Regions from separate parts of the Sporomusa termitida genome, predicted to be linked through region 2. Evidence: riboswitches for the same ligand, from Rfam matches in the RefSeq annotation. Region 2 holds a riboswitch; each other region holds the start of a gene.

Region 1 (4,243 bases), 530 kb from region 2:
GTATTTACCTCCTATGTATTAGATTATTTAACAGAGTCTTTATACCACTGCCTAATAGTATTCCCTTAACGCTAGCCCAGCAATCGTCAAATCGCATAAGGCTATGGTTATTATTCTCTGATAACCTGATAATTCCTGCGTATTGACAGATTTTATTGATAGAGTGCATACCTGCGCCGCTGTGATGCCAGCCTGGCCGCACCCCTGTATCTGCCGGTAAAATTCCGGTTAAAATATATGCAGAAATAGTTGACAAAGTCAGCAAATAATAATATTATTTAATTGAGAAGCATTATCAATGAAAGGTGTGTGAAATGTATGTCTGTTAAAGTTGGTCAAAAAGCCCCCGGTTTTGCAATGACAACTACCCGTGATATGGAAACTCTTGACCAGGTTGCCAAGCTGGAGGATTTTCAGGGAAAGTGGCTGGTGTTGTTCTTTTATCCGCTAGATTTTACGTTTGTTTGTCCGACTGAGATTCTGGGGTTTAACGCCAGGCTGGCTGAGTTTGAGAGTCTGGGAGCTTCGGTCCTAGGTGTGAGCACTGACAGTGTATACTCACACCGGGCCTGGATCAAGGCTTCGCGGGGAGACGGCGGTCTGGGCGGCCAGCTTAACTACCCGCTGGCCTCTGATATTACCAAGCAGGTTGCCCGTGAGTATGGTGTTCTTATTGAAGAGGAAGGGATTGCCCTTAGAGGCTTGTTTATCATTGATCCTGAGGGCATACTCCGTTATCAGGTGGTCAGCGATTTGAACGTGGGACGCAGTGTTGAAGAAGTGGTGCGGGTTCTGAGTGCGTTGCAAAGCGGCGGTCTTTGCCCGATTGACTGGCATCCTGGTGATAAAACTCTTTAATACATATTACCCTGATTATTCACAGGTCCTCTCCCTGTTATTTGCGGTGAGAGGACCTGTTTTCGTACCGCTTTGTCAGTGTAAGAACCTCGTTTTCGGACAAAACATAATTAATAAAGCTGGTCAGGTTCTTTGCCAGTTCGACCTCTACCCATTCATCGCGGAAGCTACCCTGGTCATCGGTAAGAACCGTTACTGTTGGTCTGGCTTGCAATTTTGGCCGGGCTTCGGTGACCACGCCGATAAAGCCGGTGTCAAGGACAACAAATGTTCCCAGCGGATATAGGGGGGCTTTGGCTAAAAATATATCGGCAATTTCTTTGTCCAGGTAGGTTCCACTCATCGACATGATGGCTTCGTAAGCCTGATGGGGCAAGAGGGCCGGACCTTTTTGGAAATCGGAGACGATGGTATCATAGGCATCAGCTACTGCTGTAATACGGGCATATTCATGCAGCTGATCACCGCTGAGGCCGCGTGGATAGCCAGTTCCGTCCACCTTTTCATGATGCTGGAATATTACATGGCTGGCGACAATGGAATAATCGCGGAGTTTCCGGGCATATTCAAAGCCTTGGCGCGGATGGTCTTCCTCGCTGACACTGCCATTGTCCAGCACTTTGCCAATATCGTGCAATAAGGCCCCCATCACCAGTTCTTGCATTTTTGCCGAGTTATATTCCAGGTCACTGGCGATAACCGCCGCCAGGGCCGCTACGTTTATACAATGGCTATACACATAATCGTCAGCTGTGACCGTGGTGTCCAGCCGAATGAGCTGGTTGCTGCTAATGGTTTCGATAATTGTCCTGGCCATAATATAAATGCTGTGTACATCTATGAGCTTGCCCTCTTTGGCATTATCAAAAGAGGCTTTCAGGATTTTGATCGCTTCTGTTCGCTTATCTTCCGGCAGCGTTTCTTCGTAGACTAAACCAATCCGCTCAATAATCGGATTGGTTACAAATAAGTTCAAAACGCCGAAATTATGGATTTTTTTGATGTAGCTTTCGCTCAGGCGGATGCGGCTGCCCAAAAGCACCCGGCCGTCTGCGGCACACAGGCGTGTGTAGGTAGTCATTCCTTCTGTTAAATTGTGGATGGAAACTTTCTGCATAGAAGTGCCTCGCTTATTTGTAATGTATCTAAGTTATACTCTGCTTTGCAATTTATACCGTATTGTAGATAAACTAAAAGGCATCAGTCTGAGGACAGACTGATGCCTTAATAATAATTACAATGTAATTGCAACCTGGCAGTCATAGACATGTCCTTAGACCCATAGCTTTGCGTCCTTATCTTTCGAATAAGTTTGCCATCTATTCTCTTTTTTGTAAATTGATTACTTGCTATATTATTACTTTTATTATCATATTTGTCAAGAATTTAATTATTTCGACAAAATATGATAATTTAAAGTAGCCGTCTTTGCCTATTGACATCTAGGACGGTGCGTAATATCATAAATAATACTTAACTAGTTAAGTATTGGCGATTTATAAGCGGCAATAAATATATAATGTTTTTTTCAAGGAGTCAAAGAAGATATGAAAACTGAATTACAGCCAGTAGGGAAAGAGTTGTGGACCAGGGATTTTTTGATTTTGTTTTTTACCAATAGTTTGTTTTTTGCAGGGTTTCAATTGTTAATTCCGGTTATACCGCTCTATGTCACCCGCCTGGGCGGGACAAGCGGCCAGGTTGGCCTGATAGCCGGTATTTTTGTATTTTCGGCAATTTTTATTCGCCTGTTTACGGACTGGGGAATTAAAAAATTTGGTAAGAGATATTGTCTCTTTATTGGCATTACAATTTCTTTTTTATCAGTGGCTGGTTATTATCTGTGGCTTTCGGTGGGCGGGCTGCTGGCAATCCGGATTATTCACGGGATTGGCTTCGGTATTGCCACTACTTTTTATGCTACACTTGCCGCCGACATTATTCCTGTTTCCCGCTGCGGTGAGGGAATGGGGTATTTTGGCATGGGGACAACCATGGCTATGGCGGTAGCACCGGCGGCCGGAATCTGGTTAATGAACAGTTATGGCTTCGGTGCTGTTTTTTTCGTATCGGCCTTGTGCCAGATACACGCACTGCTGGGGGTATACTTTTGCTCTGTACCTGCGATGCCAGTGGCTGATGAGGTACGGTCAGACCTAAGCCGGTCTGTTTGGGACCGGTTTATGGTGAGAGGAACACGATTTCCGGCGTTTCTTGCCATGCTATTTGGTATTTGCTACGGCAGCGTGCTTACTTTTATTGCGGTATTTGCCAAAGAGGTCAATATAGCAAACCCTGGCTATTTTTTTCTGCTGGGCACGTTGTGTATGTGTCTGTCACGTACTGTGACCGGAAAAATTTTTGACCGTAAAGGCCCGGCCTGGGTCATTCTGCCTGGGGCCATTTTATTTTTGGCAGGCCTGGCAATCCTCACTGCCACTACTACGCTGACCGCAATATTAGCGGCCGCCGTTTTCTATGGTTTTGGTGTTGGCGCCCTTTTCCCGGCTCTGCAAACCTGGATATTGAATCTGGTGCCGGCCAGCCGGCGCAGTGCTGCCAGTGCGACTTTCTATAATGTATTGGATATTGGTGCCGGCGGGGGCGCTATTATGCTGGGGCTGCTGGCCGGCGCAACAGGCTATGCGTCGGTGTATATATATTCCACTGGGGTGATGTTTGTATTTTTGGCAGCTTATAGTTATTATTATGTTAATGAAAAGAAGGGTGCAGCTACGGCAATGAAATGACAGGAGGGTGTATGGAAATAACCGAAAAGATTATTCACCAGCTTTATCAGACAACCCGGATTATTTCTACAGGCTTGAACCAGCAGCTGGAGCCATGCGGTATTTATAGCTCTGAGTGGGCCATTATTACAACCGTTAAAACCAAGGGCGCCATGTCCCAGACTGCTTTGGCCAAGTATCTGAATATTGAACCGCCGGCCATATCTAAGAGCCTGGCCAATCTGGAACGGAAGGGGCTGATAGAGCGGCGGGAAGGCTGTAACAAACGGGAAAAAACAGTGATGCTGACTGCCTTAGCCCTGGGCCGGTACACTCATTGGCAGGCTATTGTCAGACAGCAGCGGCAGCAGCTGTTAGCAGGCCTAAGCGAAGAGCGGCTAAACAGCTGTTATGGAATATTAAAAGATATTTGCAATAATGCGCAGCCTTCCAAGTAACGGCCTGGGGCAGTTAGGCACAGAAGCGGAAAGAGTCTGGCCAGCCATTTGGCTGCCAGACTCTTTCCAATATGTACCCTTATTCAAACACAACAATGGCATCTTTGCGTTTAATACGCAGTAAAATCGTCTCCAATACCCGGAAGGCGTGGTTGAGTTTCTCTGAGCCTAAGTAACCGGTAATCAAATCCTGGCCGA
Region 2 (4,243 bases):
TCAGGGACAGCTATGAAAAAGCAAACCGGGCGGTTATTGTCGCCGCTTCCAATTGCGCGCAAGTGGTGCATTGTGATGATATCGGGATTTATGAAGTCGCATTTCAGCTGCTCCATGATGAAAATACCTGCGCGCTTGTGCAGAATACGATCGGTCGTCTTGCCGAATATGACCAGGTACGGGGCAGTAATCTATTATTTACGCTGGAATTGATACTGGAGGAGATAAATCTCAAGGCCGTATCACAGAAGCTTTTTATCCATCATAATACGGTCATTTGGCGAAAAAGGCGGATTGAGGATTTTTTGGGGATGTCGCTGGATAAAATGGAGACTAAGGTGTTGCTGATATTGTATTTAAAGATTTGGAAATTACAGAAAGCGGAAACAGGTGAGAACAGATGAATTCATCGCAAAACAGTTTATTGTTATACGGCAACAACAGGTACCGGTTTTTTTTGTACCATACTCCAATAGTATTAGCAAAGAAAGTATTGTAGAATTATGTATGAATTTGAAATAATATGCGGGATTTTGATTGTTCCCGGGCATGCCGCTTTACCACATAGCTGTAATAGCAGAAAATCTACAATAGGCGGGTTGAAACTCACTCGGAATAATTAAGTACCTGGCTGTTGTGACTAGTTAGGTACTATTTTATTTGAACGGAGGATAAGATGTTTCCGAACCAACACTTATTACGGCTAGAAGAACTTAAGCCAGGTATGATAGTCGCGCAGCCGGTTCTGTCTGATACAGGACAAGTTTTGTTGGAACAAGGTGTATTTTTGACAGAGGACTATATTGACAATCTTAGCAACTGGAAAATATCACAGGTTAGTATTGTGTTGCCTAATAAAAGCTTATCGTCAAATTGCCGGTTTTTTAGTATATATAAAGATACCCTTGCATCAGTAGAGGAAACCTTTAAAAAAGTCAGGGCTTTTAAAGAAGTGCCAATTGCCGAGTGTAAGGAATTAGTCGAAAACTACATTGAACTGATGGTCAACATTACCGGGGTCATAGATGATTTGCATAATGTTAAAGCCCACAATGAATATACCTTCAAACATTCTCTTAATGTGGCAATCATCGCCGGCATTATTGGCAAATGGCTGGGATTTACCGAAAAAAATCTGAAAGACATCATCTTAGCAGGACTGTTACACGATATCGGCAAGGTTCTAATCCCTGAAGACATACTGGATAAGCCGGGCAAGCTTACACCGGAAGAGATGGCGGTTGTCAGAGCCCATCCTACCCACGGGTATCATTTACTGGACGACTGCTTTGACATAACGGAAGAAGTAAAGCTGGGGATATTGCAGCATCATGAACGGGAAGACGGCAGTGGTTATCCGCTGGGTTTAGCCCGGGAAAAGATCCATACCTACGCAAAAATTGTTGCTATTGCCGATATTTATGATGCAATGAGTACCGAGCGGGTGTATAGGAAGAAAGTGCTTCCCTTCACCGTCGTGGAGGTTATTCTAGATCAGATGTATGATAAGCTTAATCCCCAGATCTGCCTGATCTTTCTGGCTCACATCCGTGGCTTTCTCATCGGCAGCTCGGTGCTGTTAAATGATGGCAGCAAGGCCAAGGTAGTGCTGTTAAACGGACTGTTAAAATTAAGGCCGGTCGTTCAACTGGAAAGCGGTGATTTAATTGATCTTGACAGGGAAAAAAATCTTGAGGTTGTTACCATTCTGGATGAAGTAAACGCCGTATAATGCAGTTCCCAACAAAATATTGGCAAACTTACTGAAAGGTAGGGACGCAAAGCCATGGGTCTAATGGATGGGTGACATTCTATGACTGCCAGGTTGCTATTGTTCTAACGGAAATATTCGTCAGCCTTGGCAACAGGCATATGACGATTTTTTAATTTGAGCATGTTGCTCATGTGCTGTTGACAATATTAAATTAATTTAGAGGGAGACGTAAAAATGAAAATAAAAAAGATTCAATCACGCCTATTGCTGGTATTGCTGCCACTTGTGGTAGTAGCCCTAAGTGTATTAGCCGGAGTTAGTTATTATCTTTCCAACAAATCACTGTCAGCAAGCATTGATGAAACTGCTATGTCAATGGGAACTGACTATGCCCGGCGGGTGCAGGCCGACATGAGCCTCCTGATTTCCCAGCTGGAGGGTCTGGCCAGTGTTCAGCAGGTGAGTGCCGGGACTGATAAGACTCAGATTGGGCAGGTGCTGGCAGAATTCCAAACACGGATTAAGAGTTTTGATGCCGTTATTTTTATCTTACCCGATGGCGCCGGTATTTCCGGTACCGGCGATGCGGCTACCTATGGTGAACGCGACTATTTTAAAAAGGTATTGGCAACAAAGGCAGCGGTCGTCTCCGATCCTTTGGTATCCAAGGCAACCGGGAAGCTGGCGGTCGTTCTGGCGGTACCGGTTACACAGGAAGGCCGTCTGACCGGGGTGCTTGTCGGCACATTTTCCATGGCAAGGCTGACAGACATGATTAAAGACCTGCAGTTTCTGGATACCGGTTATGGTCAGCTTAGTGATGATTCGGGTATCATTATTGCCCATCCCAAACGGCCTGAACTTGCCGGTAAACTGAATATCGCAGAGAAGAAGGTGAATCCCGAGCTTAAATTGCAGCAACCCGAACTTGATGATCGTCTGATTAATTTGTTTAAGGAGGCAGTTCAGTCAGGGCAGCAGGCCCGGGGGGTATATCGCTTTAATGATAATGTGGAGAGGATCAGTGTCTCCACACCGGTCGAGCTGCCTGGCGGTAAACGCTGGGTAATGATGGTGGCAGCACCGCAAGCCGAGGCTACCAGGCCAACCGATGCTCTGGCGAGGACTATGCTGATTATTGCTGTTTTATGTATAGTTATTGCTACCGCCGGTATTATTATAATTGCCAGATATATTGCCAAACCTATTTCCCTGATTCGAGATGAATGCCTGCTGCTGGCGCAGGGGGATTTACGGGAGCGGGAGGCTAAAATTTTTTCTGAAGATGAGATTGGTCAATTGGCCAAAGGCTTCAGGGAGATGCGGGAAAACCTGCGTACGCTTGTCGTCAGGGTCCACTCTCAGTCTGAGCAGGTAGCCGCTTCCAGTGAAGAGCTGACGGCCAGTGCCGACCAATCGGCACTGGCTGCCACTCAAGTCGCGGTCGCCATCACGGCTGTGGCAGCCGGGGCGGGAGACCAACTGGCGGCAGCAAATGAAACGGCAGCAGTGGTTGAAGCAATGTCCGCCAGCATTCAGCAGGTGGCGGCAACCGCCAATGGGGTAGCCGGCCAATCCTCACAGGCAGCCGGTAAAGCCAATGAAGGCAAGGCTGCGGTCGATAAAGCGGTGTATCAAATGACGCAAATCGAAGAGACTGTCAATAATTCAGCCCAGGTAGTGAGTGAGCTGGGGGAACGGTCACGCGAGATTGGCCAGATTGTTGCTACTATTTCCGGTATTGCCGGCCAGACCAATTTGTTGGCTCTTAATGCGGCTATTGAGGCGGCCCGGGCCGGTGAGCAGGGACGGGGCTTTGCCGTTGTGGCTGAAGAGGTACGCAAGCTGGCCGAGCAGTCCCAGGCCGCTACGGAGCAAATTGCCGCCTTGATTGGCGGCATTCAGGGGGACACCGGGAAAGCGGTACAGGCGATGGATGCCGGTACCCGCGAAGTCAAACTGGGAGCAGCGGTGGTCAATGCTGCCGGCCAGGCTTTTCAGGAAATCGTGGTGCTCGTAACCCAGGTATCCGAGCAGGTAACAGAAATATCCACCGCGATTGAGCAGATGAAACTTGGCAGCCAGCAGATTGTCGGCTCGGTAAAGCGGATTGACAACCTGAGCAAAACCGCCGCCGGAGAAGCTCAGGTTGTGTCGGCGGCCACCGAGGAGCAGTCGGCAACGATGGAGGAAATCGCCGCTGCCAGTCAAAGCCTTGCCCACCTGGCAACAGACCTGCAGGAAGCTGTGAGAAAGTTCCTTGTGTAACATATGCCTGCTCTGCCAGCCTGCAGTGTCCTGAAAAATTTGACAGGGTGTAATCCACTCTGCTAAAATGTACCTGATTATGATAAGGTTATTATAATTTGTGCTGTACAGATGGATGCCGAAATATATGTGAGGCAGGTACTTCCAATGACACTTTTTAAAAGTAATCGACGGTTACGTCACAATAATACCTGGTGGGTGCACAGGGGGGCTTTTCTCCTAAAAACTGCCGGTATTATAGTCTGTCTGGTGCTAGTGACT
Region 3 (4,243 bases), 870 kb from region 2:
GGGCATTCTCAGCCAGTTTGGCCGCTTCAGCCACTTTAATGCTCGGTGCTTTATAAACACCGGCCTGAATAATCAGCTCATAGACAGCCGTAATGGCCTCTGCGGTCTCCGTGTCGATACCGGCCACGATTTTGCAGATATTTTCCAGCTTATGCACCCGGTCTCCCGGATTGATCCGTTCGGGTGAATAACCCGCCTTAAAATCCTTACCGCATATTAGGCCTGATTCTTTTTCCAGTACTGGTATACAGACATCTTCGGTAACACCCGGGTACACAGTGGACTCAAAAACAACAATACTGCCCGGTGATAAATTTTGGCCAATTATTTTGCTGGCATTGATAACAGGCGCCAGATTGGGTGTTTTATCGCCATTTACCGGTGTTGGCACAGCCACAATAATCACCCTGGCCTCTTTTAGCCTTACCGGATCTGTGGTAAATTCCAGGGTAGTGCTGCTGATTTTTTCATCGCCGATTTCCCGGGTAGGATCAACCCCTTGTTGGTAAATATGAATTTTTTCCTGATTACTATCAAAGCCCAGCGTTTTAACCTTGTCGGCAAAGGCAACAGCCAGCGGCAGGCCAACATAGCCCAGGCCGACAACAGCCAGATAGTCTTGTTGGGCAAGAATGCCCTCTATGCTTCTCATTGCCGCAATTCACCTGCTTACTAGTTAAAAATAATGTGTGATGTGGCTCCACCAGGTTTCGCCCTTTTCCCCGCTTATCTTGTCTGTCAGATCGTAGTATTCAATACCGCCGACAAGGTTTTCGGCCAAGGTATAGTTAAGGCCTGCGCCCTGGCCCTTAAAGCCCTGCATCGAATTGCCTCTGCCGTTCATCTGATGGGCAATATACGTACCCTGCGGCTGATTGTAATATTTATAAAATATTCTATAGGTGCCTGGCCGCCAGGTTTTCAGATCACCGTAGTTAAGACTGAATACATAGCCAATACCCTCACCCCGGTTATCTTTCACGCTGGAATCCAAAACCATGGCTCCCAGGCCAAAATTACTGAAATTATAGTTGCCGCTCAGCGTGCGGATTGTGGTTTGCCGGCGAATGCTGCTATCTGTCTGATAATGGTACACACCGGCCTCCAGATTGTAATCAAAATCCTGATAACGGGCAGTGGCCACATAGGTTTTTATTGTGTCATTAGTCTCACCATAGCTCAGCGTATATTTCACAGGTCCGCCAAAGTCAAGACGGGCACCGTCAAATCCACTGTCATACACATTGCCTTCCGCCATCAGATAACCGAAAGAGCCCGCTCGCAGCGCCGTTGTGCCGATTGTTCCCGTTACATACAGGCGGGCAAGACTCAATCTATTATTATAATTGCTTATACTCTTTTGCCCGTCCAGCAGGCCATAGGCCCGCCAATCCCGAAAGATATCAGCATTAAAGCCCAGACGGGTCCGTATGCCGGCGGCATCCCGGTCCCAGCGGCCGGGGCCGCTGTTTTGCGCATAATGCAATCGAATTTCACCGTCAATATTCATCTTGTGATCCGGATGACTGCGCCGGTGGCCTATCTGCATTAGTTCATCGATCAGACTGGCATAGGTTGCCGGGTCAATATCACCAGGATGCGGGTTCTCCTGTTGGCCAATACCGGTATTGTCTTCTTTATTATTGCCGGTGGCAGCTGCAGCGGCTATGCTGCTTGCTGTCAGCGGGGCCCGCCCATAGGCAAAATCAGTTTGTTCAGCTACAGCCTTGGCCGCATATACCCTTCCTGCCGGCTTATCACTGCCTGGATTGCCTGTAAATACACCGGCTAACGCGGTTATTGCCAACAGTACGCTTACCAACTTTTTCACAGGTTACTTCACCGCCCTGATAATGATTTAGTCAATCGGTAATCCCTTTATTGCCATACCGCAGTTGTCAACGGTTCGATTCACTTCTTTTCAATTTGCAATTCAATATTTTTAAATTCGGATTCGTTAACAATATTCTTTATTAAAAACTACAGACAAAATGACTGCCAGGTTGCAGGTGCAACCTGGCAGTCATATACAAAGTACGTAGACCCATAGCTTTGCGTCCTTATCTTTCAATAAGTTTGCATAAGATTATTAAATTTAGTTAACTACACTTAAAGCTTAATTATTAGTATTTTATCATCACTACAAGATAATTTTCAAGTTTTATTATATAAAAAATCATATTATCTAACTTGTAATTTTTGTTAATATTTTTTTTAATTTTACTCACAATTATTTTAACACCTTGCGCAGCAGGACATAGGGTGAGTGTGTGCTGGCTGCCGCCACTCCTTACACTGAGCCAGATAAGGGCCGGTTAAGCACAAAAACCTGTGCTTAACCGGCCCTTAAATATCTCTTATCTTTGTTTGCAGATTATTACCGTATAAAGCATTTAAGTAAATCATACACAATCAACAAAACAGCCACTACCAATAACCCGGAAAAATAGGTACGGGTATCACAGGCGTTGATTCGCCGGGACAACCTTACCCCGGTACGGACTCCCAGCGTTGAGCCAAGCAGCATAAGCAAAACCAGCAGGAAATCCACATTTCCAGCCTGTATATAACGAAAGGCACCATAGCCGCTTGCTGCCAGGACCTGGAGAGTACTTGTGCCGACGGCAGTTTTAGTCGGCATACCCAAACAATAAACTAACAGCGGGAAGCTGATAAACCCGCCCCCAATGCCCAGCAGACCGGTAAGCAGCCCGACTGACAGGCTGAGCAGGATCGGCATCCAAATACTTAAGCTCAGTATATGGGACTGCTCAAATGCCGCTAATGGCGGCCACTGGCAGTTCTTAATACAATTCCACAGCTCGCTCTGCGGTTCATCAGTTCCGCGCTGCCGGCTCGCGCAGGCCTCCCTGTACATAAATACAGCTGTGGGAAGCAAAAACATAAGAAACCCCAGACTGATTATTAAATCTGCTAGCAGCACAGACTGTCCGCCAAGCGCGACCGGTTGTTGCGCAGTAAAAAACCGCAGCAGCCGGACACCGCCTTCAGCCCCAATCAGACTGCCTGCCGCGGTAAGGGCACCCATTTTGGTATCAAGTTTTTTATGCTGCCAGTGTTTATAGGCAGAAAACAAAGACGTGCAAAAAATCTGCAGCAAACTGCTGCCGATAGCCACAGGATAGGAAACATGAAATATTATTTTTAAAGACGGGGTTAATAAAAAGCCGCCGCCAATGCCAAACAGGCCTGTTATTATGCCGATAAGATAGCCAAGCAAAATCAGGCCCGGCCAGCCTGGATGCATATGCTCCGTGAAACCAGGGATTGCGAACACCTCCCGGTGCTGCCGAAATACCCGGCAACCTTACTTTATCATACACCTGTCCTCGCCAAAAACAAAACAAAGCCGGCCTATGTATTGTATACAGAAAGGAACCTGGGAGCGTTGCATTGCCAATTAGGCATATTTCAGGATGATGCCTTGAATGAGCTTGCTTACTTTCTCACAGAGATCAAGTGTATCTTCCAGATGTAATAAAATTTCTTTCCACTTTATCAGTTCAATCGGATCTTTGACCTGACCAAACAGTCTCACCATTTCCTGCCGGTAAATTTTGTCTCCCTGCTCTTCAAGCCCGGCAATCCGCTTGCATCTTGCTTCAATTTTGTCGCGCTGGGACTTAAGTTTGGGCAGTTGTCCCATCGCCTTATCCAGCTGCCGGCCGGCCTTGGCGATTAAAACCGCCAGTTCCATGGCACCGGCAGGAGCAGGACCGACATTGTACAACGCCAGACATTCCACCGTTTCCTTGATATGGTCAACGATATCATCCAGCTTTTGCGCCAGGGTGTAAATGTCCTCACGGTCAAAGGGGGTGACAAATGCTTTTTCCAGTAATGCCATAATACGGCCAGTCACTTTATCCGCCTGTTCTTCCACTGCATCCATGCGGCTCATTATGTCCGCAACAGCCAGCGGGTTATCCAGGGCCTCAAACAGGATAGCTGTGGCATTTTTTATTTCCTTTGTATTTTCCCGCAGGTGCCGGCAATACTTCTCTTCTTTGGACTTGAGTTTAAAAGGCAATCCCATTTACACTTTCCCCCTTATGGTCTAGACAGGCCGGCACCTCAGTTGCAAACCGGCTGATTGTAAGATGATACCGCTGTTTGTGCTGTTCGCTTTGTAGATGTAGATATCCTGCAGGCTGACGCTGGAAGGATCGCAACATTCGGCGCTAAAGAGCGCATCCCATCGTTTTCATCAAATAATGGAATG

The links. A riboswitch is a leader RNA that binds a small molecule or an ion and turns the genes downstream of it on or off. The one in region 2 is predicted to bind cyclic di-GMP.
Region 1: another riboswitch for cyclic di-GMP. It lies ahead of SPTER_RS22690 (HD-GYP domain-containing protein); the one in region 2 lies ahead of SPTER_RS01245 (methyl-accepting chemotaxis protein).
Region 3: another riboswitch for cyclic di-GMP. It lies ahead of SPTER_RS05065 (S-layer protein); the one in region 2 lies ahead of SPTER_RS01245 (methyl-accepting chemotaxis protein).

The regions. Positions count from the first base shown of each region.
Region 1 is NZ_CP036259.1:4,910,269-4,914,511, forward strand. It holds gene SPTER_RS22685 (peroxiredoxin) at 319-858, shown strand; gene SPTER_RS22690 (HD-GYP domain-containing protein) at 896-1,975, opposite strand; cyclic di-GMP riboswitch class I at 2,102-2,185, opposite strand; gene SPTER_RS22695 (MFS transporter) at 2,406-3,608, shown strand; gene SPTER_RS22700 (MarR family winged helix-turn-helix transcriptional regulator) at 3,620-4,045, shown strand; gene SPTER_RS22705 (family 1 encapsulin nanocompartment shell protein) at 4,125-4,243, opposite strand, start outside.
Region 2 is NZ_CP036259.1:254,822-259,064, forward strand. It holds gene SPTER_RS01235 (PAS domain-containing protein) at 1-404, shown strand, start outside; gene SPTER_RS01240 (HD-GYP domain-containing protein) at 677-1,732, shown strand; cyclic di-GMP riboswitch class I at 1,744-1,833, shown strand; gene SPTER_RS01245 (methyl-accepting chemotaxis protein) at 1,949-3,982, shown strand; gene SPTER_RS01250 (SGNH/GDSL hydrolase family protein) at 4,130-4,243, shown strand, end outside.
Region 3 is NZ_CP036259.1:1,124,812-1,129,054, reverse strand. It holds gene SPTER_RS05070 (nucleotide sugar dehydrogenase) at 1-652, opposite strand, end outside; gene SPTER_RS05065 (S-layer protein) at 677-1,831, opposite strand; cyclic di-GMP riboswitch class I at 2,008-2,091, opposite strand; gene SPTER_RS05060 (sulfite exporter TauE/SafE family protein) at 2,378-3,268, opposite strand; gene SPTER_RS05055 (DUF47 domain-containing protein) at 3,422-4,057, opposite strand.